3 regions of the Mesorhizobium sp. M0106 genome follow, and region 1 is predicted to be linked to each of the others. Evidence: predicted binding sites of a transcription regulator. Region 1 holds the regulator's gene; each other region holds the start of a gene.
What was found. Region 1 encodes PhoB, which activates phosphate uptake and scavenging genes when phosphate is short. Its sites were predicted from a motif close to TGTCATNNANCTGTCAT; they were not measured.
Positions count from the first base shown of each region.

Region 2: ugpB (sn-glycerol-3-phosphate ABC transporter substrate-binding protein UgpB) is a predicted target of PhoB. The motif match lies at 4,436-4,452, and genes of this name have one in related genera.
Region 3: phnF (phosphonate metabolism transcriptional regulator PhnF) is a predicted target of PhoB. The motif match lies at 2,869-2,885, and genes of this name have one in related genera.

Region 1 is NZ_JAMYUA010000018.1:26,692-36,202, reverse strand. Features, by position in the region: gene NKJ55_RS18705 (ATP-binding cassette domain-containing protein) at 57-851, opposite strand; gene NKJ55_RS18700 (sugar ABC transporter permease) at 929-2,293, opposite strand; gene xylF (D-xylose ABC transporter substrate-binding protein) at 2,436-3,476, opposite strand; gene NKJ55_RS18690 (ROK family protein) at 3,763-5,007, shown strand; gene phoB (phosphate regulon transcriptional regulator PhoB) at 5,017-5,706, opposite strand; gene phoU (phosphate signaling complex protein PhoU) at 5,723-6,430, opposite strand; gene pstB (phosphate ABC transporter ATP-binding protein PstB) at 6,463-7,266, opposite strand; gene pstA (phosphate ABC transporter permease PstA) at 7,263-8,114, opposite strand; gene pstC (phosphate ABC transporter permease subunit PstC) at 8,118-9,107, opposite strand; gene pstS (phosphate ABC transporter substrate-binding protein PstS) at 9,167-9,511, opposite strand, start outside.
Region 2 is NZ_JAMYUA010000035.1:29,391-38,901, forward strand. Features, by position in the region: gene NKJ55_RS26420 (ABC transporter ATP-binding protein) at 1-141, shown strand, start outside; gene ugpC (sn-glycerol-3-phosphate ABC transporter ATP-binding protein UgpC) at 164-1,231, opposite strand; gene ugpE (sn-glycerol-3-phosphate ABC transporter permease UgpE) at 1,239-2,087, opposite strand; gene ugpA (sn-glycerol-3-phosphate ABC transporter permease UgpA) at 2,096-2,980, opposite strand; gene ugpB (sn-glycerol-3-phosphate ABC transporter substrate-binding protein UgpB) at 3,062-4,372, opposite strand; gene NKJ55_RS26445 (bifunctional diguanylate cyclase/phosphodiesterase) at 4,670-7,102, shown strand; gene tlpA (thiol:disulfide interchange protein TlpA) at 7,105-7,788, opposite strand; gene argH (argininosuccinate lyase) at 7,824-9,224, shown strand; gene NKJ55_RS26460 (hypothetical protein) at 9,296-9,502, shown strand.
Region 3 is NZ_JAMYUA010000001.1:328,534-338,044, forward strand. Features, by position in the region: gene NKJ55_RS01570 (sugar ABC transporter ATP-binding protein) at 1-20, shown strand, start outside; gene NKJ55_RS01575 (ABC transporter permease) at 17-982, shown strand; gene NKJ55_RS01580 (zinc-binding alcohol dehydrogenase family protein) at 1,053-2,069, shown strand; gene phnF (phosphonate metabolism transcriptional regulator PhnF) at 2,088-2,831, opposite strand; gene phnG (phosphonate C-P lyase system protein PhnG) at 2,967-3,428, shown strand; gene phnH (phosphonate C-P lyase system protein PhnH) at 3,428-4,054, shown strand; gene NKJ55_RS01600 (carbon-phosphorus lyase complex subunit) at 4,039-5,151, shown strand; gene NKJ55_RS01605 (alpha-D-ribose 1-methylphosphonate 5-phosphate C-P-lyase PhnJ) at 5,416-6,315, shown strand; gene phnK (phosphonate C-P lyase system protein PhnK) at 6,312-7,088, shown strand; gene phnL (phosphonate C-P lyase system protein PhnL) at 7,300-8,007, shown strand; gene NKJ55_RS01620 (DapH/DapD/GlmU-related protein) at 8,004-8,621, shown strand; gene phnC (phosphonate ABC transporter ATP-binding protein) at 8,856-9,511, shown strand, end outside.

The DNA of each region.
Region 1 (9,511 bases):
AGCATGGTGACGGCTGGCACATTTTGGCGGCTTGTGATTAGCCGGCTAATTCTCGTTCATGCGGCGATCTTCAGCGCGCCCGGCCCCGGAATGGCGCCGGGTGGACACTTGCCGAGGATGATCATGCCGAGCACCTCGTCCTGGGTGACGTCGGTTGTGCGCGCCGTTCCGACAACCCGACCGTTCTTCATGACGCAGACACGGTCGGCAAGCTCGAACACGTCGTGAATATCATGGCTGATCAGGAAGATGCCGATGCCGTCGGCCTTGAGCTGCCTGACCAGTTCGCCGACCTGCGCCGTCTCTTGCGGCCCGAGTGCCGCCGTCGGCTCGTCCATGATCAGGATGCGAGCATTGAACAGGATGGCGCGGGCGATCGCCACCGACTGCCGCTGGCCGCCCGAAAGCTTTACCACCGGCTCCTTGAAGCGTTGGAAACGCGGATTGAGCCTGCCCATCACCTTGCGCGCCTCGGCCTCCATGGCGACGTCGTCGAGCGTACCCCAGCCGGTCATCAGCTCGCGGCCGAGAAACAGGTTGGCGGCCGCATCGACATTGTCGGCCAGCGCCAGCGTCTGGTAGATCGTCTCGATGCCGTACTTCTTGGCGTCGCGGGGATTGGAGATCGAAGCCTCCTCGCCGTTGACGAAAATCTGGCCCGCATCGCGCTTGTAGGCGCCGGACAGGATTTTTATCAACGTCGATTTGCCGGCACCGTTGTGACCGAGCAAAGCCATCACCTCGCCCGGGAAAAGGTCGACAGAGGCATCGTCGACGGCGCGAATGCCGCCGAAAGCGATGGAGATGTTGCGCATGTCGATCAGCGGCGTGGGAGCGGTTTTGTCTGCCATGCTCGTCCTTCCTCCCTAGAGGTCCTGCTTGAGCACCAAGTTGTACGAAAACCGGTTTCCACCTTGCGGGATCATGCTCAGACCCGTTTGCGATAGACGGTATCGAGCCACACCGCGACCACCAGCACGGCTCCGACAACGATGCTCTGCAGCGGCGAATCGATGCCGAGCAGCACCATGCCGGACTGCAGCGACTGCATCAAAAGCGCGCCGAGCATGGCGCCGAGCACTGTGCCGGAGCCGCCGGCGAGCGACGTGCCGCCGATCACCGCCGCCGCGATGACCAGGAGCTCGTCCAGCGTGCCCAGCGCATTGGTCGACGAGTTCTGCCTGGCTGACGAGATCGCTGCGGCGATCGTCGCCAGCACGCCCATGATCATGAACACCTTCATGGTCACCCAGCGCGTGTTGATACCGGCAAGGTTGGCTGCTTCCGGATTGCCGCCGATGGCGAAGACATAGCGGCCGAAACGGGTACGCTTGGCGATGAAGGTCATGATCAGCCCTACGGCTACAGCCATCAGCACGGGTATGGCGATGCCATGGGCGATGAACAGCCCGCCTTCGGGAACGGTTATATCGTTGGCCGCCGCATATCTGTTCACGATGCCGACCGGCCAAGGATAGGAATTGGCAAGCCATATGGCGCCCATGATGACAAGGCAAGTGACGGCCCCGAGGAACGTCTCGGCCCAGATCGGGCGTAACGGGAAGCGGAACCGCTTGCGCTGCACCCGCCCGTTGAGCAGCATGAACACAACCGCCAGGCACGCGACAATTCCGACGATCCAGCTCCATCGCGCGCCGATCGAACCCGTCGGTCCGCCGCCCATCAGCTGGAAAGTGGCATCCAGCGGCGCAATCGTCTGCCCACTGACGACCCACCATGCGGCACCCCGCCAGACCAGAAGGCCGCCCAGCGTCACGATGAAGGCCGGCACCTCGAGATAAGCGATGATGTATCCCTGGAACGCTCCGATCAGAAGGCCAAGCGCCAGGCCGATGGCCAGTGCCAGGATCCAGATCCAGGGGTTGCCTAATTGCAGACCGACCATTCGCACCAGGAAATGCACCTGCGCAAAACCCATGACCACGCCGATCAGGCCTTCGGCGGAGCCGACCGACAGGTCGATATTGCGCATGACGATAACCAGCACCATTCCGGCGGCCATTATGGCCACGGCCGAAGTCTGCACCGACAGGTTCCAGAGATTGCGTGGCGTCAGGAAGGTCCGGCTGTCGAAGTCGAACGGATTGACGCCGAGCCGTACGCTAGAAATGACATGCAGGCCGACCCAGATGACCAGCAGCGCGCCGACCATGCCGAGCATGCGCGTGTCGAGTTCGGTTGCCTTGAGAAATCGGGCAACGATGCCGAGCTCGGATTCCCGTGCCCGGTCTGCCGTGTTGTCGACCGGCGTGTTGGACGTCGTGTCGGTCATGATGTTTCTCCCGCCGGGTTGCCGTCTGCCGCGGATGCCGGAAGCAGCCTAGAAGTTATCCGCCGGAAGCGGAAAAACAACTCTTGTTGAAAAAACGCCGCGGCGAGCGGCCGCGGCGTTCGGACTTCTCGGAATCGTCGGCTCAGTTGCAGACTGGAACAGTGCCAGCCGTCACGCCGGCGCAGACCTCTTCTTTCTTGATCCAGCCGGCGTCGATGACGACGTTGAGGTTGTCCTTGGTGATGGCGACCGGGGTCAGGAACAGCGACTTGACGGTATTGCCGCCGGGCGTGGTGAAATCCTTCACGCCGGCAATGTCGGTCATCTGCTTGCCGTCGGCCAGTTGCGAGGCGATCTCGGCGGCATTCTTGCCGAGCTCGCGCGCATCCTTCCACACCGACACGGTCTGTGTGCCGAGCGCGATGCGGTTCAGCGCGGCGTGGTCGCCGTCCTGGCCCGAAACCGGAACCGATCCGGCCAGCCCTTGCGCCGTCAGCGCGGCGACGACGCCGCCGGCAGTGCCGTCATTAGCGGCGACCACGGCATCGACCTTGTTGTCGTTGGCGGTCAGGAACTGTTCCATGTTCTTCTGAGCGTTGGCCGGCAGCCAGCCGTCCGTATAGGCCTCGCCGACATTCTTGATCTTGCCGCCGTCGATGGCCTCCTTCAGCACCTCCATCGAACCGGCAAACAGGAAATCGGCATTCGGATCGGAACCCGAACCCTTGATGAAGACGTAGTTGCCTTCCGGCTTCACCTTGAAGACTTCGCGGGCCTGCATGCGGCCGACTTCCTTGTTGTCGAAGGTCAGATAGAACACGTCCTTGTTCTCGATCAGCCGGTCATAGCCGACGACCGGGATGCCTTCGTCCAGTGCCTTCTGCACGGCCGGCCCGATGGCCGAGGCGTCCTGCGCTAGGATGATCAGTGCGTTGGCGCCCTGCGAGATCAGGCTCTCGACGTCGGTGAGCTGCTTGCCGGGGTTGGACTGTGCGTCGGCGGAAATATACTTGTCGCCTGCGGCCTCGATGGCCGCCTTCATTGCGGCCTCGTCGGTCTTCCAGCGCTCTTCCTGGAAGTTCGACCAGGAAACGCCGATGACCTTGTCTTTAGCCTGCGCCACCGACGCCAGCGCCAGCGTCATGGCGACACCCGCCAGAATGGCGGTCGTGAATTTCTTCATCATATCCTCCCTGCGCCGCGTACGGCGTGACCAATTGGCTCAAAGACCAGCTTAGAAGCTCTAATTTTTTCGAGCCTCGAAAAAATACTGGCCCGATCTCCGGCTGCTGTCAACATCGATTCTGATGGATTTTGATGACTCTGCGAGTTTTTTCGAGCGTCGGAATAAACGATGACAGCGCCACCTGCATCTGACACTATTTGCCTGCATCCGACACTATTTGTCGGACATTACCGACGGCTTCCGGTTCATGAGCGGCCGCGGCAACCGGGAGGAAAGCAAAACAATGTCGGTCGGAATCCGCCATGACGATTTGCGCCGGCGCAACCGGGCGATGGTGATCTCGGCGGTGCGCCGGGCCGGCCAGCCATCGCGTACTGAGATCGCAGCTACCACCGGCCTCAGTCATTCGACCATATCGGCGATCTCTTCCGACCTGATACGGGAAGGCATCCTCGCCGAGAGCAAGGCAAGTGAGCCCGTTTCGTTGAAACGCGGTCGTCCGCAGGTCGGCCTCGCCCTCAATCCGGAAGCGGCGGCGGTGCTGACCGTGGTGTTGTCGCTGAATTTCCTGTCGGCCGCCATTATCGACTATACGGGACAGGTGGTCGCCGAGGAACAGCGCCGGCTGGACACGCTGACCATGCCGCGCGACGAGCTGATCCGTGAATGCATGGCCATCGTCCGGCGCCGGCTGCAGGATCCAGACCTTGACGTCCGCAGTGTCGCCCGCATCGCCCTGGCGATTCAGGGCATTACCGACTCCCCTGCACGCGCCATGCTGTGGTCGCCGATCACGCCGCAGACCGACATCGCCTTTGCCGACATGCTGGAGGGCGAATTCGGCATCCCGGCAACGGTGGAGAACGACTGCAACATGATGGCGGTGGCTTTGCGCTGGCGCAATCCGGATCGCTATCGCGACGACTTCATCGCCATCCTGCTTTCGCATGGCATCGGCATGGGGCTGGTGCTGAAGGGCGAACTGTTCACCGGGACGCATTCCTCGGGCGGCGAATTTGGCCACATGATCCATCGTCCGGGCGGCGCGCTCTGCCGTTGCGGGCGGCGCGGCTGCATCGAGGCGTATGCCGGCAACTACGCCATCTGGCGCAACGCCAGGCAGATGAGCGAAGACAGCGAACCGGTCGCCGACGTCAGCGACGCCGACATGCGAGCACTGGCGGCCCGGGCGCGCGAGAAAGATGGGCCGGAACGCGAGGCCTACCGCAAGGCCGGCGAAGCGCTGGGTTTCGGTCTCGGCTCGCTGTTCGCGCTGATCGATCCGGCACCGGTCGCGATGGTCGGCGCCAGTGCCGCCGCCTTCGATCTGATCGAGCCGGCCTTGCGGAAGGCAATCGCCCAGACCGCCGGCGGCCAGCATTCAGGCTCGATCTCCTTCGATACAGAGCCGAACGAATTGCCGCTGATCCGCGAAGGCTGCGCGATGCGGGCGTTAAGCTTCGTCGACCAGGAGATTTTCGCGCCGGGCGCGCAAATGAGGCCCAGCGTCAGAAAGAACGTAGCATGACCAGGCGGGTCAATCTTCCCTGATCGCATAGCCGGCACCGCGGATGGTGCGGATGACATCCGGCATCCGGCCGTTGTTGACGGCTTTGCGCAGCCGCCCGACATGCACGTCGACGGTGCGTTCGTCGATGTAGATTGTCTCGCCCCAGACATTATCGAGTAACTGGCTGCGCGAGAAGACACGGCCCGGATGCCGCATCATGAACTCGAGCAGCCGGAATTCGGTCGGCCCGAGCCTGATTTCGCTCTTCTTGCGATAGACCCTGTGCGATTCGCGATCGAGCACGATGTCGCCGACCTTCAGCACGCTGGACAGCACTTCCGGCTTGGCGCGCCGCAGCAGCGCCTTGACCCTGGCCATGAATTCCGGTGTCGAAAACGGTTTGACCAGATAGTCGTCGGCGCCGGTCGAAAGACCGCGCACCCGGTCGCTCTCCTCGCCGCGCGCGGTCAGCATGATGATCGGCAGCCGCTCGGTTTCGGGGCGCACCCGCAACCGACGACAGAGCTCGATGCCGGAAACCGCTGGTATCATCCAGTCGAGCACCAAAAGGTCGGGCACATTCTCCTGCAAACGGATCTCGGCTTCGTCCCCGCGTGTCACCACCTCGACCTGGTAGCCTTCGGATTCGAGATTGTAGCGGAGCAGCACACCCAACGGCTCCTCGTCCTCCACCACCATTATGCGTGGTGCGATCATCGGCTGGGCACCCCCATCATGTCACCGGTGCGGACATTGTCGTTTCGTCCTGCTTCGGACGATTGACCGGCAATTGCTCGCCGGTCAGCACATAATACGCATTTTCGGCGATGTTGGTGACATGGTCGCCGATCCGCTCCAGATTCTTGGCGCAGAACAGCAGGTGCGTGCAAGCGGTGATGTTGCGCGGATCTTCCATCATGTAGGTCAACAGCTCGCGGAACACGGACGTGTATTTGACGTCGATGCGCTCGTCGGCGGCACGCAGCTTGGCCAACGCGGCCGCATCGCCTGCAGCATATTCCTCGATGACACCCTGCACCTGGATGAGAACCAGCTGCGCCATCGCGTCGATGGAATGCGACAGGTCCCGCGGCGTGGCGCTGAGGCTGACCGCACTCACGCGCTTGGCGATATTCTTGGCAAGGTCGCCGATGCGTTCGAGGTCGCCCGCCATGCGGATCGCTCCGACCACATGGCGAAGATCGTGGGCCATCGGCTGGCGTTTGGCGATCAGGGTGATGGCGCGGTCGTCCAGTTCGCGTTGACGCGCATCCATGATGGCGTCGTCGGAAACGACGCGTTGCGCCAGCACGTTGTCGGAATTCAACAGGGCCTTGGTCGCCCCGCCGACCATCGAACCGGCGAGGTCGGCCATGTCGCGGATCAGCTTGCTGATCTGCTCGAGATCCTCGTCGAAAGAAGCGACTGTGTGTTCGCCCATGGTCCTGTCCTCATATGCATGATCGGAACGGCTCAGCCGAAGCGGCCAGTGATGTAGTCCTGCGTGCGCTTCTCGCGGGGTGACGTGAAGATCTTCTCGGTCCGGTCGAACTCGACCAGCTCACCCAGATACATGAAGGCGGTCTGGCGCGACACGCGCGCCGCTTGCTGCATGTTGTGGGTTACGATGACGATCGTGTAGTCGGCTTGCAACTCGTCGATCAGTTCCTCGATCTTGGCGGTCGACAACGGGTCGAGGGCCGAAGCCGGTTCGTCGAGCAGAATGACTTCCGGCTTCACGGCCACCGTGCGGGCGATACAGAGCCGCTGCTGCTGGCCGCCGGACAGGCTCAAGCCGCTGGCGTTGAGCTTGTCCTTGACCTCGCTCCACAGCGCGGCGCGCTTCAACGCCTGTTCGACGCGGCCGTCCATCTCGGACTTGCCGAGGTTCTCGTAGAGCCTGACGCCGAAGGCGATGTTCTCGTAGATCGACATCGGGAACGGCGTCGGCTTCTGGAACACCATGCCGATCTTGGTCCTGAGGAGGTTGAGATCCTGCGACCGGTCGAGAATGTTCTTGCCGTCGAGCAGCACCTGGCCCTCGGCCGTCTGTTTTGGGTAGAGCTCATAGATGCGGTTGAACACACGCAGCAGCGTCGATTTCCCGCAGCCGGAAGGGCCGATGAAGGCCGTGACACTGCGCTCAGGCAGCGACAGGCTGATGTCCTTCAGCGCCTTGCTCTGGCCGTAGTAGAAGTTGAGATTCTTGACCTCGATCTTCGTCTTCTCGGCGACCGTTTCGGCCATCGTCATGTCTGGGGACAACATCTGTGTCATCTGTCCTCTCTGCGTCCGGTAAGGCTGCGGGCGAGGATGCTCAAGCCCAGAACCGTCAGGGTGATTATGAGTGCGCCGGTCCACGCCAGTTGCTGCCATTCCTCGTAAGGGCTGAGAGCGAACTGGAAGATGGTCACCGGCAGGCTGGCCATCGGCGCGTTGATATTGCTGCTCCAGAACTGGTTGTTGAGCGCGGTGAAGAGCAGCGGCGCCGTCTCGCCGGAAATGCGTGCTATCGCCAGCAATATGCCGGTGACGATGCCGGACAATGCGGCGCGGTAGGCGACCGAACGGATCACCACCCAGCGTGGCGCGCCGATCGCGGCACCGGCTTCACGCAACGCGTTCGGCACCAGGTTGAGCATGTCTTCAGTGGTGCGCACGACCACCGGAATGACCAGGATGGCAAGCGCAACGGCGCCGGCAATGGCCGAGAAATGTCCCATTGGCCGCACCATCAGCTCATAGACAAACAAGCCGATGATGATCGACGGCGCCGACAACAGGATGTCGTTGATGAAGCGGACGACGGTGGTGATGCGCGAAAAGCGTCCATACTCGGCCATGTAGGTCCCCGCCAGCACGCCGATCGGCGTGCCGACGACAACGGCGATGATCGTCATCAGCAGGCTGCCCGCGATGGCATTGAGCAGGCCGCCGGCCTCGCCCGGTGGTGGCGTCATCTCGGTGAAGACCGCGAACGAAAGCCCGGCTGTGCCCTTATAGACCAGTGCGCCGAGGATGAGCGCCAGCCAGGCAAGCCCGATGCCGGCGGCGACGACGCAAAGCGCCATCATCACCGAATTCCTGGCTTTGCGGCGGCTGTGGAGCGATGAGGATGGCGACATCGGTCAGGCTCCCGTACGGGCGTCGATCCGCATCAGCATATAGCGGGCGGCGGCAAGGATCAGGAAGGTGATGACGAAGAGGATCAGGCCGAGCGAAACCAGCGAGGAGGTGTAGAGGTCGCCGTCGGCCTCGGTGAATTCATTGGCGATGGTCGCCGAGATCGTCGTGCCCGGCGCGAACAGGGAGGCACTGATGCGGTGGGCGTTGCCGATGACGAAGGTCACCGCCATGGTCTCGCCGAGCGCCCGGCCGAGGCCAAGCATGACGCCGCCCATGATGCCGATGCGGGTATAGGGAATGACCACGCGCCGGGTCACTTCCCAGGTCGTGCAACCGATGCCATAGGCCGATTCCTTCAGCACCGCCGGCACCGTATCGAAGACATCCTTGGTGATCGAGGTGATGAAGGGCAACACCATGATGGCGAGGATCAGCGCCGAGGTCAGAAGGCCGATGCCGTAAGGAGGGCCGGCGAAAAGGCTGGATAGTCCCGGCACGCCATGGAAGATGTTGATGATGAAGGGCTGTATCGTCGTCTGCAGGAATGGCGCGAACACGAACAGGCCCCAGATGCCGTAGATGATCGAAGGAATGCCGGCCAACAGCTCGACCGCTATGCCGATCGGGCGCCTGAGCGGGCGCGGGCAGAGCTCGGTGAGAAAGACTGCAATGCCGATGCCGATCGGAACCGCGATCAGGATGGCGATGGCCGCCGTGACCAGGGTGCCGTAGATCGGCGCCAGTGCGCCAAATTTTTCCGTGACCGGATTCCAGCTTTCAGTCGTCAGGAAGGAGAAACCGAAGGACGACAGCGCCTGCCACGAGCCGGCAAACAGCGAGATCGCGACACCGCCGAGGATGACCAGCACAAGAATTGCGGAAGCGCGGGTGAGTCCGCGGAATATGGCATCTGTGAGCGCGAAGCGCCGCACCGTAGCTTCCCTGGCCCGGGCTGCTGCAGATGATGGCATGGCATCGGAAGCGATGGTCATTGGGTCCTCGCGATTGAAGGCAACAGGGAGGGCGCCATCGACGCCCTCCCTGGAGGAGATTACATAGCCGAGTAGAGCGGCTTGCCGTCGTCGCCGACGACTTCCTTGGCCCACATGGCCTTGACGCTCTCAACCACCTTGTCGGGCATCGGAACGTAGTCCAGCTCGCCGGCCATCTCGTCGCCCTTGTCGTATGCCCAGGCGAAGAATTTGAGCGCTTCGCCGGTGGTCGCGGCATCATCCGGCTTCTTGTAGAGCAGGATCCACGTTGCCGCCGTCATCGGCCAGGACTCGGCGCCCGGCTCGTTGGCGAGGATGACGCCATAGCCCGGCTGCGAGCTCCAGTCGGCATTGGCCGCTGCCGCCGAGAACGCCGCCGCGGCGGGCTCGACCTTCTTGCCGTC
Region 2 (9,511 bases), on a different contig from region 1:
CTGTTGAACAGCCCCGATCCGCCCGACGCCGCCGCCATCGGCAATACGCCGTTGATCCTGCGCAAGCCGGGCATGGACGCGCCGGCGATCGGCGAGATCGTCCGGCTGACCGTGTCGGGCAAGGCGCATGTGTTTGCCTGAACGGTTTTGCGCAAGGCCGACTTCAATCGACCCGTTTGCCCGCCTGATCGAACCAATGCAGCTTTTCGGACCTGGCCACGACGCGCAATTGGTCGCCTGGCTTGGCGCTGGCGCGGCCTGAGACGCGCACCACGATGCGGCTGCCGGCTGCCACGCAATGGAGAAAGCTTTCGGCACCGACCGGTTCGACCGCTTCCACTGTTGCCGGCAGTGCGAGCGCGCCGGCCGGCGCCTCTGCCGCGAAGGTGATGTCGGCGTCCTCCGGACGAAAGCCTAGTGTCACTGCCTTGCCCTGTCGGGGCGCCAAGCCAATCACAGTACCGTCCGCCAATACCGAGCTTGGGGAGGCCCCTGTGAGCGCCAGCAGATTCATCGGCGGTGCGCCTATGAACGAAGCGACGAAGGTCGAGGCCGGTTTCTCGTACACATCAAGCGGCGCGCCGGTCTGCTCGACCAGGCCGGCGTTCATGACGACGAGGATGTCGGCCAGCGTCATCGCCTCAAGCTGGTCGTGCGTGACATAAACCGAGGTGACGCCAAGCGAGCGCTGCAGATTCTTGATCTCGATGCGCATCTGCCCGCGCAATTTCGCATCGAGGTTGGACAGCGGTTCGTCGAACAGGAAGACCTTCGGGTTGCGCACGATGGCGCGACCCATGGCGACGCGTTGGCGCTGACCGCCGGAAAGCTCGCGCGGGCGCCGGTCGAGCAGCGCCGAAAGCTCCAGCACCTTGGCAGTCGAGCGTACCCTGCTGTCGATCTCGTCATTCGGCGTGCCGCGGTTGCGCAGGCCATAGGCCATGTTGTCATAGACCTTCATATGTGGGTAGAGCGCGTAGTTCTGGAACACCATTGCGATGTCGCGCTCGGTCGGGCCAATGGCGTTGACCACCTTGCCGTCGATGGCGACTGTACCGGCAGAAATCGTCTCCAGCCCGGCGATCATCCTCAGCAGCGTAGACTTGCCGCAGCCGGAGGGGCCGACCAGCACGCAAAGCTCCTTGTCGGGAATGGCGATGGAAACGCCCTTCACGGCCTCGACGCCGCTGGGATAGATTTTCCTGACATCCTTCAGATCCACGGTCGCCATCGGCTTCTCACTTTTCGGATTCGACCAGACCGCGCACGAACCAGCGTTGCATCAGCACGACCACCAGGATCGGCGGCACGATGGCCAGCATTGCCGTGACCATCACCAGGTGCCATTGGGTGTCGGCATCGGCGAAGGAAACCATCTTTCTCAGCGCGATGACGATGGTATTCATGTCGTTGCTGTTGGTGACGAGCAGCGGCCAAAGATACTGCGTCCAGCCATAGATGAAGAGGATCACGAACAGCGCGGCGATGTTTGTCCGCGACAGCGGCACCAGAATATCGAAAAAGAAGCGCCATGGCCCGGCACCGTCGACACGCGCCGCCTCCACCAATTCGCCCGGTATGGTCATGAAGAACTGGCGAAACAGCAGCGTTGCGGTGGCTGAGGCGATCAGCGGGACGATCAGGCCGGCATAGGTGTCGATCATGCCGAGATCGACCATCACCTTGTAGGTCGGCAGGATGCGCACCTCGACTGGAAGCATCAAGGTGATGAAGATCAGCCAGAAGAAGGTCATGCGCAGCGGAAAGCGAAAGAACACGATCGCGTAGGCCGACAGGATCGAGATGAAGATCTTTCCCACCGCAACGCCGAGCGCCATGATCATGGTGTTGAGGAGCAGCCTGCCGACGCTGACCCCGCCGATACGACCGATGCCGCCGAACAGCGCCTCGCTGTAATTGTTCCATAGCTGGCCGCCGGGCAAGAGCGGCAGGGGCGGCCTGAGGATCGTTTGCAGCGTGTGCGTCGAGGCAACGAAGGTGTAGTAGATCGGAAAAGCCACGATCAATAGGCCGAGGATGAGCACGGCATGGGCGATGAAGGTGCGGAGCGGGGACTGGCCGATCATCGCTGCCCTCAGCCGTAATGGACTTTGCGTTCCACATAGCGGAACTGGATCGCTGTGAGCGCAATGACGATGGCCATCAGGATGACCGACTGCGCCGCCGAATCGCCCAGGATCAGATTGACGAAGCCGTCATTGTAGACCTTGTAGACCAGCGTCTCGGTCGTCTTGCCCGGCCCGCCGCCGGTGACGGCATGAACGATGCCGAACGTGTCGAACAGGGCATAGACGGTGTTGACGACCAGCAGGAAAAAGCTTGTCGGCGCAAGCAGCGGGAAGACGATGGTCCAGAAGCGCTTGGTTTCGCCGGCGCCGTCCATGGCCGCCGCTTCGATCAGCGTTTTCGGCACCGCCTGCAGGCCGGCGACGAAGAACAGGAAGTTGTAGCTGATCTGCTTCCAGGCAGCAGCCGACACCAGCAGGATCATGGCGTGGGTGCCGTTGAGTAGCGGGTCCCATACGATGCCGAGGCTTCTCAGCAAATAGGCCAACGAGCCGATCGAGGGATTGAACAGGAAAAGCCAAAGCATGCCGGCAATCGCCGGCGCCACGGCGTAAGGCCATATCAACAGTGTGCGGTAGAGGCCTTTGCCGCGCACGGCCTTCTCGGCCATGACCGCGAGCAGCAGGGCCACAACCATGGCAACGATCGCGGTCGCAAGAGAGAACACTACTGTGACCTTGATCGAGTTGAGGTAGGCCGGATCGGCCAGCACCTTCCGGAAATTGGCAAACCAGACAAACCGGCTCCTCAGCCCGAACGGGTCTTGCCTGAGCATCGACTGGTAAAGCGCCTGACCGGCCGGCCAGTAAAAGAAAACCAGGGTGATGGCGAGTTGTGGCGCCACCAGCAGGTAGGGCAGGACCTTGTTGGGAAAGACGACGCGTGGAGACAGGCTGATTTCCCTCGCTATCCAGGTATCGCCCACGCGAGCTCGCGCGGGCGATATTCCAACCGACTAACCGAGATAATCCCGTCAGTTCTCCAGCGCTTCCTTGATCGCGGCGTTGCCGCGCGTGAACGCATTGTCGAGCGCCTGCTGAGCGGTTTGTTGGCCGGCCAGCATCTTCTCCAGCTCCTCGTTCTGGATATCGCGCACCTGCGGCAGATTCGGCAGGCGCACGCCCTTCGAGTTGTCGGTCGGCGCCTTGCCCGTCATCTGCAGGATGGGTGTCTCGCGGCCGGGGTTTTTGTCATAGAAGCCTGATTTCTTAGTCGCCTCGTATGCCGCAAGCGTCACTGGCAGGTATCCCGACTTCTGGTGCAGATATTCCTGCACATCGGTCTTGGACAGATAGGCAAAGAAGGCCGCGACGCCCTTGTATTCCTCGTCCGACTTGTTGCCGAACACCCACAGGCTGGCACCACCCGGCGTCGTGTTCTGTGGTGCGCCCTTGGCGTCGGTATCATACGGAAGCTGGCCGATGCCATAGTTCATGCCGGACTTGACGATATCGCCGAGGCCGCCCGACGATTCGGTGAAGATGCCGCATTCGCCGGCGAGGAATATCTGCTTGGCTTCGGAGGTGCGTCCGCCATATTTGAACGTGCCGTCCTTGGCCAGGTCAGCTAGCGCCTGGAAGTGGTTGACGAAAATCGGCGCATTGATCTTGAGTTCGACATCACCGCCGGCCAGGCCATTCTGCTGGGTGGCCCAAGGCACGTCATTCCACGCCGCGAAATTCTCCAGGTGGATCCAGGTCAGCCAGGTCGAGGTATAGCCGCAAGGGGCGGCGCCGCTCGTCTTGATCTTCTTGGCAGCTTCCCACACCTCGTTCCACGTCTTGGGCGGATTGTTCACGTCGAGGCCTGCCTTCTGGAAGATGTCCTTGTTGTAATAGAGGATGGGCGAGGAAGAGTTGTAGGGGAACGATAGCATGGTGCCGTCCGGCTTCGAATAATAGCCTACGATGCCGGGCAGATACTGGCTCTTGTCGAAAGTCATCCCGGCGCCGGTCATCACATCGGCCACCGGCTTTATCGCACCCTCGGCCGCCATCATCACGCCGGTGCCGACGTCGAACACCTGGAGGATATCGGGCGCCTGGCCGGCGCGGAAAGCGGCGATGCCGGCATTCAGCGTCTCCGGATAGGTGCCCTTGAACACCGGAACGAGCTCATAGTCGCTCTGGCTGGCGTTGAAATCCTTGGAGATCTTGGCGACGACCTCGGCGTTGGCGCCGGTCATGGCGTGCCACCAGCTGATCTGCGTGACGGCGAAGGCGGAGGTGGTGGAAAGCAGGGTCAAGGTGGCGGCGATACCGGCCGCAAAGCCGAAGAACTTCATGTTTCATCTCCCGTTTGTCATTGGCGAAAGGGGGCACCTCCGCAAAGCCAATATGTGGCGCTGATGACAATCGGACAACGGTTTTATTGCGGATCAATGAACATCACTCCTTCCTAAAGTGCACTCGCTACCGAAACCGGGCGCCAGAAATCACATCGCCGTCTTTTCGGCGCAGCGGCTTCGGTTTTCCCCCGAAAAGACCCGCCTCATGGCCCGCGGGTTAACCATTCGTTAAAATCTCCAAGAACTAATCAGTCACACCTCCGCTGTTAGTTTTGGCAGACCGAGTGAACCAGGATGCTGACGGTCTATAATTGTATTGTAAGTCAGCACGATCCGAGACTGGTTGCGCTTGCCGCACTCGTCTGTGGAATTTCTTGCTTCTCAGCGGTTAATCTCCTTAAGCATGTCGGCCGATCGACCGAGCGAAACCGGCTTGTCTGGCTGATGATCGCCGCGGCCTCGACCGGGTTCGGCATATGGGCGACGCATTTCATCGCCATGACCGCGTTTACGCCGGGAATACCGAACGCATACAATCCGGGATTATCCGCCTTTTCGCTTGCCGCCGCCGTTATCATGACCGCGCTTGGCATGTGGGTCGCCACCTTGCGCCGCGGCATCGACCATTTCCTCGTCGGTGGCGCCATTCTTGGCGGCGCCATCGCGACGATGCACTACATCGGCATGGCAGCTTTCGAGGTCGAAGGCCGGGTCGTATGGAACCTGCTCCTTGTCGCGATATCGCTTCTGGCCGGCGTGACCCTCGCGGCACTGGCGCTCCTTGTCGTCTTGCGCCGTCCGTCAGCGCTCGCGACTTTCGGCGGCGCCGCGCTGTTGACGCTGGCGATTTGCAGCTTGCATTTCATCGCGATGGCCGCGGTGTCGATCATTCCGGATTCCTCGATTGAAATATCCGAACATTCCATCGAGCCCATTTCCCAGGCCTTTGCCGCAGCGGTCGCCAGCCTGATAATCCTTGTGCTATCGGGTGCCGCTCTGTGGATCGACCTGCGCTTTCACCGCCAGAAGCTCGAGGCCGATCGCATGCACGATCTCGCCAATGCGGCGGTGGAAGGTCTGATGGTTTGCGATGGCACCCGCATTGTCAGCGCCAATGACAGTATGGCGAAGCTGACCGGAACAGCGACAGCCACCCTGAACACGATGCAATTCGGCGAGCTTTTCGACGGACAGAGCGCAGCCGATATGTCCGGCTTCGGCGAACAGGCGCAGGAAGCGAAGTTAAGGGGCAGTGAGGGGGCGAGAATTCCTGTCGAGCTGATCGCCAGGAAAATCACCTACTGCGGCAGGCCTCATACGGTGCTTGCCGTTCGCGACATCCGTGAGCGCAAGAAGGCAGAACAAGAGATCCTCCGCCTCGCGCATTTCGATCCGCTTACCGGGCTTGCCAATCGGCGGAGCTTTTCTTCCCGGCTGGAAGCAGAATTCGCCTCGATGGATCGTGGCGGCAAGGATGGACATCTGGCGCTCCTGCTGCTTGACCTTGACCGGTTCAAGCAAGTCAACGACCTCTATGGCCACGGGGCCGGCGATGCTATGCTGCAGAAGCTGGCGCACTGCATTTCCGGCATCCCGCGCCACGGACAGATGCTCGCGCGTCTCGGCGGCGATGAATTTGCCATCATAGCTCCGAACCTCCCCGACCCCCTGGCCGCAGGCCGGATAGCCGAGGACTTGCTGGCGGCGATCCGAGAGGAAAACAGGGTTTCGGTCGGCTCCGGCCTCGTCTCGGCCAGCATCGGCATCGCCTTCTTTCCGCTGGATGCCGAAGACCAGGCCGGCCTGATCAGCCATGCCGACACGGCACTCCATCGCGCCAAAACCGAAGGCCGGGACACTTATCGGTTCTTCGAGATGGCCATGGGCACCGCGGCCCGCGACAAGCGCGTGATGGAGCATGAATTGCGCCAAGCGATCGCCCGCAAGGAGTTCCACCTCGTCTATCAGCCGCAGAAGTGGATCCGCGGCGGCAGGATGATCGGCTTCGAAGCCCTGGTCCGTTGGCAGCACCCTGAGCGGGGTGACATTTCTCCGGCTGTTTTCATCCCCGTGGCCGAGGACAGTGGCGCTATCGCGCAGATAGGCGACTGGGTGCTGACGACGGCTTGTAACGATGCTGTTCGCTGGACAAACCCGCTGATGGTCGCCGTCAACGTCTCCGCCGTGCAACTTCACAATCCGAACTTCAGCCGCAAGGTGCACGACGCATTGACGAGATCCGGCCTGGCCCCCGGCAGGCTCGAACTGGAGATCACCGAAACGGCCCTGGTGAAGGACATGCCGCGCGCGCTGGCAACCTTGAGGCAGGTCAAGGCGCTTGGCGTGCATGTGGCGATGGACGATTTTGGCACCGGCTATTCTTCGCTGTCCAACCTCAGCGCCTTTCCCTTCGACAAGATCAAGATCGACGGGTCGTTCATCAAATCGGTCGACAAGAACGCGCAGTTCGCGGCGATCGTTCGCGCCGTGCTGGGGCTTGGACGCGGTCTCGGCCTACCGGTTCTGGCAGAAGGCATCGAGACGCCGGGTGAATTGCAGTTCCTGGACGCCGAGGCTTGCGAGATCGGGCAAGGCTACTACCTCGGCAAACCGGCTCCGATCGAGACATTCGGGGAACTGACGGGCGTGGCCGCTCCGGCAATCCGCACCGCCAGCCGACGCGGCGCAAGCATTGCCGTGCTCAAGCCGCGCCTGCGCACGGTCTGAGCCTATCCCGGCTGAAGCGCCGCCTCGACCAGACGCTTGGCATCCGGCCCCGACCATTCGGCCGGGCCATTCATATGGGCGATCAGGCAGCCTTGCCCATCGATCAGCATGGTGACCGGCAGACCGAGCGCCAGGCCGCGCGTCTTGACGTCGTTGAACAGCGCCATCGTGGCATCGCGATAGTAGCCGAGCGACTTGACGCCGGTGTCCTCCAGGAACTTCTTCGGTTTGGCATCGTCGCCGGCATCGACGTTGACGGCAACAACCTGAAACGCATCGCTGCCCATCTCCTTCTGCAGCGCATCGAGCGCCGGCATTTCGGCGCGGCAAGGTGCGCACCATGTCGCCCACAGATTGAGCAGCACCGTCTTGCCGGCATGATCGGCGATCGTCGTCGGCTTGCCGTCGGGGCCGTTGAAGGCGAGGCTTTTCAGCGATTGCGGCGGATCCGCCGGCAAAAGCGCAGCAACCTGGCCGGTGGCAGCAGCGGCGATCTTCTTGGCACGGTCGGTCTTGGCGGCGCAGGCGACGTCGTCCTTGCCGCCGCCGGCGGCCACTTGCGCGGGCGCCTTGTTGCCAGAACTGCTCTCCCTGACATATACCGCGACCGCACCGGCCAGCACGCCCGCAACCAAAGCGGCGAGGATGAGACGCAAAGCCGGGAAAAATCTATTGCCGTCTGCCATTTTTCAAAAACTGCTCCGGAGCACGGGTTATAGCGATGAACGACAAGAAGGCCAGCAACCAGATGTGGGGCGGACGTTTTGCCTCGGGTCCGGCCGCAATCATGGAAGCGATCAACGCGTCGATCTCGTTCGACCGCAAACTCTATGCGCAGGATATTCGCGGCTCGATCGCCCATAGCCAGATGCTGGCGCAAACGGGTATTATTTCGGCGGCCGATCAAGAAAAAATCGCTCACGGGCTGAACACGATCCTCGCAGAGATCGAGGCCGGCACCTTCGAGTTCTCGACCAGACTGGAAGACATCCACATGAATGTCGAGGCCCGTCTGGCCGATTTGATCGGCCCCGCCGCCGGCCGCCTGCATACCGCCCGCTCGCGCAACGACCAGGTGGCGGTCGACCTCAGGCTGTGGGTCAAGGACGAATGCTTTCGTGTCGCCGAGGCGCTGAAGGGCCTGATCACGGCGTTCCTGGATCGGGCCGAGGAGCATGCGGCAACGGTGATGCCGGGCTTCACCCACATGCAGGCGGCGCAGCCGGTGACCTTCGGCCACCACTGCATGGCTTATGTCGAGATGTTTGCACGCGACCTGTCGCGCGTCCGCGATGCGATTGAGCGGATGGATGAAAGCCCGCTCGGCGCCGCCGCCCTTGCCGGCACCAGCTTTTCCATCGACCGGCACCAGACGGCGAAGGCGCTTGGCTTCCGCGAGCCGATGCGCAATTCGCTCGACAGTGTTTCGGACCGCGATTTCGCGCTCGAGTTCCTGGGCTTGGAGGCGATCTGCGCGACGCATCTGTCGCGGCTGGCCGAAGAGATCATCATCTGGTCGACGCCGCAATTCGGCTTCGTCAGGCTATCGGATAGTTTCTCGACGGGTTCGTCGATCATGCCGCAGAAGAAGAACCCGGACGCTGCCGAACTGGTGCGCGGCAAGACCGGCCGCGTCACCGGCCATCTCGTCGGCCTGCTGACGGTGATGAAGGGCATGCCGCTGACCTATGGCAAGGACATGCAGGAAGACAAGGAATCCGTCTTCGACGCGGCCGAGACGCTCGACCTGATGCTGGCGGCAATGACGGGCATGGTGCGCGACATGACGGTGAACACTGCTGCGATGAAAAAGGCGGCCGGCGCCGGCTATTCGACTGCGACCGACCTCGCCGACTGGCTGGTGCGCACGCTCGGGCTGCCGTTCCGCGAGGCGCACCATATCACTGGCCGGGCGGTGGCGCTGGCCGAGGACAGGAAGATCGGGCTCGACAGGCTTTCGCTGGAGGATCTGCAGTCCATTCACCCCGGTATTAGCGCCGACGTGTTTTCGGTTCTTGCCGTGCAGAATTCTGTAAAGAGCCGCACGAGCTTCGGCGGCACCGCGCCGTCCGAGGTGCGCAAGCAGATCCGCTACTGGAAAAAGCGGCTCGCCAAGGCGTAAGACGCGGGGTGCAATGGCCGCAAAACTCGGCTAGAAGCGGCTGCGGGCAACAGTTTCGGACGGATGGCACGATGACCGGAAGCAGGATTTTGGTGACGCTGACGCTGCTGGCGGCAATGGCCTCCGTTGCGGCCTGCGGCAGGAAGGCTGCGCTCGACACGCCGTACGCGGCAGCCGTGCAGGCCCGCAAGGACGCCGAGAAGGCCAAGCAACCTTTGCCGCCGGAGCCGGAAAAACCTGTCGAGGACAAGAAATTCATCCTCGACCCGCTGCTCTGATTTCGGACC
Region 3 (9,511 bases), on a different contig from region 1:
AACCGGGAGGACGGATATGAGCACCGAGGCGATCGCTGCCGAAAGGCCGAAACGCAACTACAACGCCCTGTTCGGGCTGACGCTGCTGGCGCTGCTGGTTCTTTTATGGATCATCCTGTCGGTGGCGACGCCAAGCTTCGCCTCCGCCAACAACATCTCCAACCTGTTGCGGCAAGGGTCGATGATCGCCATCCTGGCGGTCGGCCAGACCTTCGTCATCATCACCGGCGGCATCGACCTTTCCGTCGGCGCCGTGGTCGGCTTCGCCACCGTCATCGTCGCGATGCTGATCAACGCCGGCACACCGGTTTTCCTCGCCATCCTGATCACCTTGCTGGTCGGCGTCGCCATCGGCATGTTCCATGGGTTCGGCATCGTCAAGATGGGCCTGCCGCCCTTCATCATCACCCTGGCAACGCTGACCTCGCTGCGCGGCATCGGTCTGTTGATGACCAATGGCAACTCGATCTCGATCAACAACGACGCCTTCCAGACGTTCTCGCGCAGCTCCTTCGCCGGCGTCCCCAATCTGTTCTGGATGGTGATCCTGGTCGGCATCCCAGCCTACATCTTCCTGCACCACAGCCGCTGGGGCCGCTATCTGTTCTCGGTCGGCTCCAACGCCGAGGCGTCGCGCCTGTCAGGCGTCAACGTCCAGCGCACCATCTACATGGCCTACACGCTGTCGGGCCTGTGTGCGGCCTTCGTCGGCGTGCTGCTTGCCTCGCGCATCGGCATCGGCAATCCGACGCAGGCCGAGGGCTGGGAATTGCAGGCGATCGCCTCCTCGGTGATCGGCGGCACCTCCCTGTTCGGCGCTGTCGGCTCCGTGCACGGACCGCTGCTCGGCGCCTTCATCCTTGCCACCATCAACAACGGCGCCAATCTGCTCAACGTCAACGCCTTCTGGCAGCGCATCATCACCGGCGTGCTGATCATCGTCATCGTCTATTTCGACGGGCTGCGCCGCCGCGGCAAATAGACTGCCTCCCAACAACCGCCGGCCTCGCGACAGCAGGGCCGGCGGTGCCATGAACCGACTGGATTGAAGCATGAAAGCCGTCGTCTGCCGCTCGCCCGGCGAACTTGTCCTCGAAGATCGTCCGGCGCCTGGCGCGCCCCCCGCCGGCTGGGCGCTGGTCGCCGTCAGCCATGTCGGCATCTGCGGCACCGACTATCACATCTTCGAAGGCAAGCACCCGTTCCTCGCCTATCCCCGCATCATGGGCCACGAGGTTTCCGGCACCGTGATCGAGGTTGGCGAGGGCGTCGATCTCGCCGTCGGCGAAGCGGTGGTCGTCAATCCCTATCTCGCCTGCGGCAAATGCATCGCCTGCCGGCAAGGCAAGCCGAATTGCTGTGTCATGATCGAGGTGCTCGGCGTCCACCGCGACGGCGCGATGTGCGAGCAGATCCTGGTGCCGGCGCAAAATCTTTATCCGGCAAACGGCTTGTCGCTGGCCGATGCTGCCGCCGTCGAATTCCTGGCGATCGGCGCCCATGCCGTGCGGCGCTCGCTGGCTGATCCAGGTGCGCGCACGCTGGTCATCGGCGCCGGCCCGATCGGGCTCGGCACGGCGCTGTTCGCCCGCATCGCCGGGCTCGATGTGACGCTGCTCGACATGAGCGCTGAACGGCTTGGCTTTGCCGAAAGCGAACTCGGCTTCGCGACGCTCGACGGCTCGCGGGGCGCTGCTGCCGACCTGGTGCGGGAAGCAACCGGCGGCGACGGCTTCGACGTGGTTTTCGATGCCACCGGCAACACCCGGTCTGTGCAGTCGGCCTTCGCTCATGTCGCGCACGGCGGGGCGCTGGTCCTGGTCAGCGTCGTCAAGGACGACATCGCCTTTTCCGATCCCGAATTCCACAAGCGCGAGATGATGCTGATCGGCAGCCGCAACGCCCTGCGTGCCGATTTCGATCATGTCGCCGCCTCGATCCGCAACGGCGCGCTGCCGCTGGCAAAGCTGGTCACCCACCGCACCACGCTTGGCGAGACGCCGCACGACCTCGCCCGCTGGGCGCATGAGAAGTCCGGCCTGATCAAGGCCGTCATTCAAGTCGGATGATGCCAGGGCTGCCGCATCTCAGAGCGCCGACAATTTGAGCTCGATCCGCTCGGCCGGGAAGCGCGACTCCGAAAACTGTATCGGCTGACCGTCGGGCGTGACGTTGACGGCGACCGTCACCAGCACGATGGCGCCGGGCTGCAGCTCGAGGTCCGCAAGGTCGGCGGCATCGGCATGGCGCGCCGACAGCACGGTCGATTGCCTGAGATAGTCGTCGATGCCGAAACGTGCCAGCGATGCGGTGATCGAACCGGTTTCCGCCATGGCGGCATCGATGCCGGCAAAGCGCCTGGCATCGAACCAGCCGGCCGCGCGGGACACCGGCATTCCATCGGCTTCGCCGCGCGTTTCCAGGCGTATCACATCGGCCCCCGTCGCAAGGCCTAAGCCCTCTGCGACACGACGGTTGGCCGGCTCGATCGATGACGCGAGCAAGGTGATATGCCGCTCGGACGCCTGTCCTTGCAATCCCTCGGAAAAGCGGGTGCGGGCGCCGATCGGATAAGACAGCCGCTTGCGCGACAGCACGAAGGTGCCGCGCCCCTGCTCCGCCCTGAGCACACCCTCCTGCACCAGCGCTGCGATAGCGCTACGCACCGTGTGGCGGTTGACGCCATAGCGTCCGGCCAACGCGATCTCCGGCGGCAGCGCGGCATTCTCGGGAAAATCGCCGGCGGCGATCGAATGCAGTATCTGGTCGGCGATCTGCCGCCACAGCGCGACACCGCTGCGCCGCTCGATGCTGTTGGCTTGTCCGATCATCTCCCGCCCCAATTCCTCGCGCCGATCTTTTGGCCCGTGTCACGTGCCCGTCATGGACACACGCTAGATAGTGGATATAATTTGTATAGTTGTCTATATCAATAGACAAATGAACGCAGACGAGGAGCACCGGCCATGCGAGGACGGGAAGCGCGAGAGCAGGCGGAGCGCAAGGCCGTGATGGCGACGCTGGCGCAATCGGCCGGCGACGACATCGTCCGCCTCTGGGACGAAGCCGGCCTGCCTTGCGAAGCGGAACTTCTGCGTGGCCCCGAAACCGGCCTGGTTACGGTACGCGGCCGCATCGGCGGCGGTGGTGCCCCTTTCAATGTCGGCGAGGCGACGGTCACCCGTGCCACGGTGCGGCTTGCGTCCGGCCATGTCGGCCACTGCTACGCGCTCGGCCGCGACAAGCAGAAGACAAGGCTGGCGGCAATCGCCGATGCGCTGTGGCAAGACCCGGCCCACCGCAATGAGGTCGAGATCAGGATCGTTGCGCCCTTGCAAGCGGCACTGGCCAAGGCGCGTGAACAGCTCCGCGCCGAGACGGCGGCGACCAAGGTCGATTTCTTCACCATGGTGCGCGGAGAAGACTGATGGATATCGCCACTCAATCTATTGAAGGCGGCTTCGCCGATCCGGTATTCAACGCGCAGACTGTATTCCGCGCCGTCATGGATGCGATGGCGCGGCCGGGCAGCGTGCAGCCGCTGCCGGCCCTCGCCCACCCCCCGGCGCCGCTGTCGGCCACCGCCGGCGCCGTTGCGCTGACGCTGTGCGACAACGACACGCCGCTCTGGCTCGACCCGGCTTTGCAGGCGTCGGCGGTGAAATCCTGGCTTGGCTTCCATACCGGCGCGCCGCTGGCCAACACCCCGGCCGACGCGCATTTCGCGCTGATCGCCACGCCGGCCGAGATGATGGCGCTCGACGGGTTTTCGCAAGGCACCCAGGATTATCCCGATCGTTCGACGACGCTGATCCTCGAGGTCGGCGATCTCATCTCCGGCGCTCCGCTGCTGCTCGAAGGCCCGGGCATCGAGAAGACTGCGACGATCGCGCCGGCGCAAATGCCACGCCATTTCGTCGAACAATGGAAGCAGAACAACCAGCGCTTTCCCCGCGGTGTCGACATCGTCCTCGCCACCCCTGACGGCGTTGCCTGCCTGCCGCGCACGACGCGCATCAAGATCCATGGAGGCGTAGCATGTATGTTGCGGTAAAGGGTGGCGAGACGGCCATTCGCAATGCTCACAAACTGCTCGCCGACCGCCGGCGCGGCGACCGTTCGGTGCCCGCACTTCGTCTCGACCAGATCGTCGAGCAACTGGCGCTCGGCGTCGACCGGGTGATGAGCGAAGGTTCGCTCTACGACAGGGAATTGGCGGCACTCGCCATGGTCCAGGCGCGCGGCGACATGATCGAGGCGATCTTCCTGGTTCGCGCCTATCGCACCACGCTGCCGCGTTTCGGCTACACCAGGGCGATCGACACCGGCACGATGCTGGTCGAGCGGCGGGTGTCGGCGACCTACAAGGATCTGCCCGGCGGCCAGTTGCTCGGCCCGACTTTCGACTACACCCACCGGCTGCTCGATCCCGAACTTGCTACCGGCGGCGATGTCGCCGAGCCGGAACAGCGTGCAGGCGAAGCGGAGGCGATGCCGCGCGTCTCGGCCATCCTCGCCCGCGAAGGCCTGATCGAGCCCGACGGCGACATGCTTGGGGATCATACCCCCGGCGACATCACCCGCGAGCCGCTCGAATTCCCGATGGCGCGCGACATCCGACTGCAGGCGCTGTCGCGCGGCGACGAGGGATTTCTGCTGGCGCTCGGCTATTCCACCCAGCGCGGCTACGCGCGCAACCATCCCTTCGTCGGCGAGGTTCGCATCGGCGAGGTCGAACTGGAACTGGACGTGCCGGAACTGCCCTTTGCCGTGCCGCTCGGCAGCATCCGCGTCACCGAATGCCAGATGGTCAACCAGTTCAAGGGCTCGGCCAAGGCGCCGCCGCAATTCACCCGCGGCTACGGCCTCGTCTTCGGCCAGAGCGAGCGCAAGGCGATGGCCATGGCACTATGCGACCGCGCGCTGCGCGCCTCGGAGTTGGGTGAGGATGTCATCGCCGCCGCGCAGGACGAGGAGTTCGTCATCTCGCATTCCGACAATGTCCAGGCGACCGGCTTCGTCGAGCATCTGAAGCTGCCGCATTATGTCGACTTCCAGGCCGAGCTCGACCTCGTGCGCCGCATGCGCACCGAGCACGACGCCCGCGAAAATGCCGGCAAGGGCGAAGAGAAGAGGCAGGCAGCGGAATGACTTCAGTTAGCTCCACCACCGTGACCTCCCCGTCTGGGGAATGGCCTCCGGATCCGCCGTAACCGCTACTGCCGCCAATGGTCTCGCCTTGCGCGCCTTCCCTCGGCTCGGGAAGAACCATTCTTCGAAGCACAAAGGCAACCACCCCGACGAACACCAGCAACAGGATTCCGAGGCGCATCCATCCGGTCGGGGTCATCGGAGCCCAGCCCCTTTTCCGTGTCTTGGAACTCAATTCGGTAGCACAGAGCGGAAGCGATCGCCATGACCGACATCGCCATCTACAACTTCGCCTATCTTGACGAACAGACCAAGCGGATGATCCGTCGGGCGATCCTCAAGGGCATCGCCATTCCTGGCTATCAGGTGCCGTTCGCCTCGCGCGAAATGCCGATGCCCTATGGTTGGGGCACCGGCGGCGTCCAGGTCACCGCTTCGATCATTGGCCCGGACGATGTGCTCAAGGTCATTGACCAGGGCGCCGACGACACCACCAATGCCGTCTCGATCCGCGCCTTCTTCAAGAAGGTCGCCAATGTCGCGGTCACCACCGAGACGGCGAAGGCGACCATCATCCAGACCCGCCACCGCATCCCTGAATATCCGCTGAGTGCCGGTCAGGTGCTGGTCTACCAGGTGCCCATCCCCGAGCCGCTGCGCTTCCTCGAGCCGCGGGAAACGGAGACGCGCAAAATGCATGCGCTGGAGGAATACGGCCTTATGCATGTGAAGCTCTACGAGGACATCGCCAGGCACGGCCGCATCGCCACCACCTACGCCTACCCGGTCAAGGTTGAGGGCCGCTATGTGATGGATCCCTCGCCGACGCCGAAATTCGACAATCCGAAGATGCACCGTTCGCCGGCTTTGCAATTGTTCGGCGCCGGCCGCGAAAAGCGCATCTACGCGCTGCCGCCCTTCACCGATGTGGTCAGCCTCGATTTCGAGGACCATCCGTTCGAGGTGCAGACCTTCGACCAGCCCTGCGCGCTGTGCGCGGCCGAGAACGTCTATCTCGACGAGGTCATCCTCGACGACCATGGCGGCCACATGTTCGTCTGCTCCGATACCGATCATTGCGAGAAGCGGCGCGCGGAAGGCCACCGCGGCCATCTCGCGCCCGAGACCCATCTTGCCCCAGGAAAAACGGAGCCGGCGCAATGATCGACGAACCGCTGCTGCGCGTTTCGGCACTGTCCAAATTCTACGGCTCGCGCGTCGGCTGCGAGAACGTCACTTTTGACCTCTGGCCGGGCGAAGTGCTGGCGGTGGTCGGCGAATCCGGTTCCGGCAAGACGACTTTGCTCAACTGCCTGTCAACTCGACTGCTGCCCAGCTCCGGCACCGCCAGCTACCGGATGCGCGACGGCCAGTTTCGCGAACTCTACCGCATGAGCGAGGCCGAGCGCCGCTTCCTGATGCGCACCGATTGGGGTTTTGTCCATCAGAACCCGGCCGACGGGCTGCGCATGACGGTGTCGGCCGGCGCCAATGTCGGCGAGCGGCTGATGGCGGTCGGCGACCGTCACTATGGCAGGATCCGCGCAACGGCGGTCGACTGGTTGTCTCGTGTCGAGATCGACGAAGACCGCATCGACGACGAGCCGCGCGCCTTTTCCGGAGGCATGCGCCAGCGCCTGCAGATCGCCCGCAACCTCGTCACCGGGCCGCGGCTGGTGTTCATGGACGAGCCAACCGGCGGCCTCGACGTCTCGGTGCAGGCGCGCCTGCTCGATCTGTTGCGCGGCCTGGTCACCGATCTCGGCCTGGCCGCCATCGTCGTCACCCACGATCTCGCCGTGGCGCGGCTGTTGTCGCAGCGCATGATGGTGATGAAGGACGGCCGCGTCGTCGAAAGCGGCCTCACCGACCGCGTCCTCGACGATCCGCGCGCGCCTTATACCCAGTTGCTTGTCTCCTCGATTCTGCAGGTGTGACGATGATTGCTCCGGCGTACCCCCCTCTGGCCTTCCGGCCATCACCCCCTCAAGGGGGGAGATCAGCAGCTTTTATGTCCCGCCCGTTCTGCGACACAGGAGAATGGCGAAACCGAATGCGACAGCCAATCTCCCCCCTTGAGGGAGAGATGGCCGGCAGGCCAGAGGGGGGTGTTGGCCCGCAGACGAATGACGATTGGAGAACCCTCTGATGGCAACCCCGCTCGTTGTCTCCGATGTCGCGAAGAGCTTCACCATGCATCTGCGCGACGGCATCAAACTGCCGGTGGTCGCCCGTGTCTCGTTCGCGATCAGGGCCGGCGAATGCGCCGTGCTCGGCGGCCCGTCCGGCGCCGGCAAGAGCTCGATCCTGAAAATGCTCTACGGAAATTATGCCGCCGATGAAGGCCAGATCATCGTCCAGCACGAGGGCGGGCTCATCGATCTCGCCTCGGCCAGCCCGCGCACCGTGCTTGCCGTGCGCCGGCTTACCATCGGCTATGTCAGCCAGTTCCTGCGCACCGTGCCGCGTGTCTCTGCGCTCGACGTCGTGGCCGAACCGCTGGTCGAGCGCGGCGAGGAGCGCGAGGTCGCGCACGGCAAGGCACGCGCCTTGCTGGCGCAGCTCAACCTGCCGGAGAAGCTCTGGGCGCTGCCGCCGGCGACGTTCTCCGGCGGTGAACAGCAGCGCGTCAACATCGCGCGCGGCTTCATCACCGAGCATCCGATCCTGCTGCTCGACGAGCCGACCGCTTCGCTCGACGCCAGGAACCGCGATGTGGTGATTTCCCTGATCGCCGCCAAGAAGGCAGCGGGCGTCGCTTTGCTCGGCATCTTCCACGATCACGACGTGCGTGAGGCGGTCGCCGACCACGTCATCGACGTGACGGCTTTTGCCGCCGGGAAAATCGCCGCATGACCAGGAAACTGTCGGAGGCGCCGCTGATCCACGAGACGGCGGAAGTCGAGAACTCGACGCTTGGCCGCTGGACCGAGATCGCCGAGCGCTGCCGGGTTTCGGAAAGCACGCTCGGCGACTATTCCTACATGATGCAGGACTGCGGCGTCTGGTGCGCAACGATCGGCAAATTCGCCAACATCGCCGCAAGCGTGCGCATCAACGCCACCAACCATCCGACCTGGCGGCCGACGCTGCACCATTTCACCTATCGCGCCTCGGATTATTGGGACGACGCCAAGCACGAGAGCGAATTCTTCGCCAGGCGCCGCGCCAAACGCGTCACCATCGGCCACGACACCTGGCTCGGCCACGGCTCGACCATCCTGCCGGGCGTCACCGTCGGCGATGGCGCGGCGGTCGGTGCCGGCGCGGTGGTGTCGAAGGACGTCGCGCCCTACACCATCGTCGCCGGCGTACCGGCCAAGCCGATCCGCGAACGCTTCGACCGCCGCACCGCGGAGCGCTACCAGGCGCTCGCCTGGTGGGACTGGGACCATGCAAGGCTGCGCGCCGCGCTCGACGATTTTCGGGAATTGTCGGCGGAGGCGTTTCTGGAGAAATATGGCGGCTGAGGGTCGTGAATGGTGAATGGTGAATGTGAATGGGGGCAGCGGACAGGTTTCGAGGCTCAGGGAAGCCGTTCTTATCACCATTCACCATTCGAGCTTCTCGCGCCGAGTTGATCCCGCCCCGCTCCAGGCTGTGGGCAGTAACAAAACTGACATCGTTCCGACACCGCAGGTTCATGCGGCTGCGCTAGCCAGGGTAAACAGACCTTCAATTGCGATTGGACTGGAGCCTGCACCATGTCAGCTACGCTCGAAATCCGCGGCGTCACCCGCCGGTTCGGCAAGAACACCGCCGTCAGCAATGTTCACATCGCGATTCCGCAAGGCCAGATGGTCGGCATCATTGGCCGCTCCGGCGCCGGCAAATCGACGCTGCTGCGCATGATTAACCGCCTCATCGATCCCAGCCAGGGCTCCATCCTGTTCAACGGCGTCGAGGTCTCCGGGTTGCGCGGCTCACCGCTCCGGCGATGGCAGCGCGACTGCGCCATGATCTTCCAGCAGTTCAACCTGGTGCCGCGCCTCGATGTGCTGACCAATGTGCTGCTCGGCCGGCTCAATCACCGTTCGACCGTGTCCAACCTATTTGGCATGTTCTCCCGCGGTGAATGCGCCGAGGCGGTTGCAGCCCTCGAGCGCCTCGACATCGCCCGCACCGCCCTGCAGCCGGCCGGCACGCTTTCCGGCGGCCAGCAGCAGCGCGTTGCGATTGCGCGCGCCATGATGCAGCAGCCGAAGGTGTTGCTGGCGGATGAGCCGATTGCCTCGCTCGATCCGCTCAACGCCAAGGTGGTGATGGATTCGCTGCAGGACATCAATTTGCGCGAGGGCATCACCGTCATCACAAATCTGCATACGCTGGATACGGCCCGCACCTACTGCAACCGCATCAT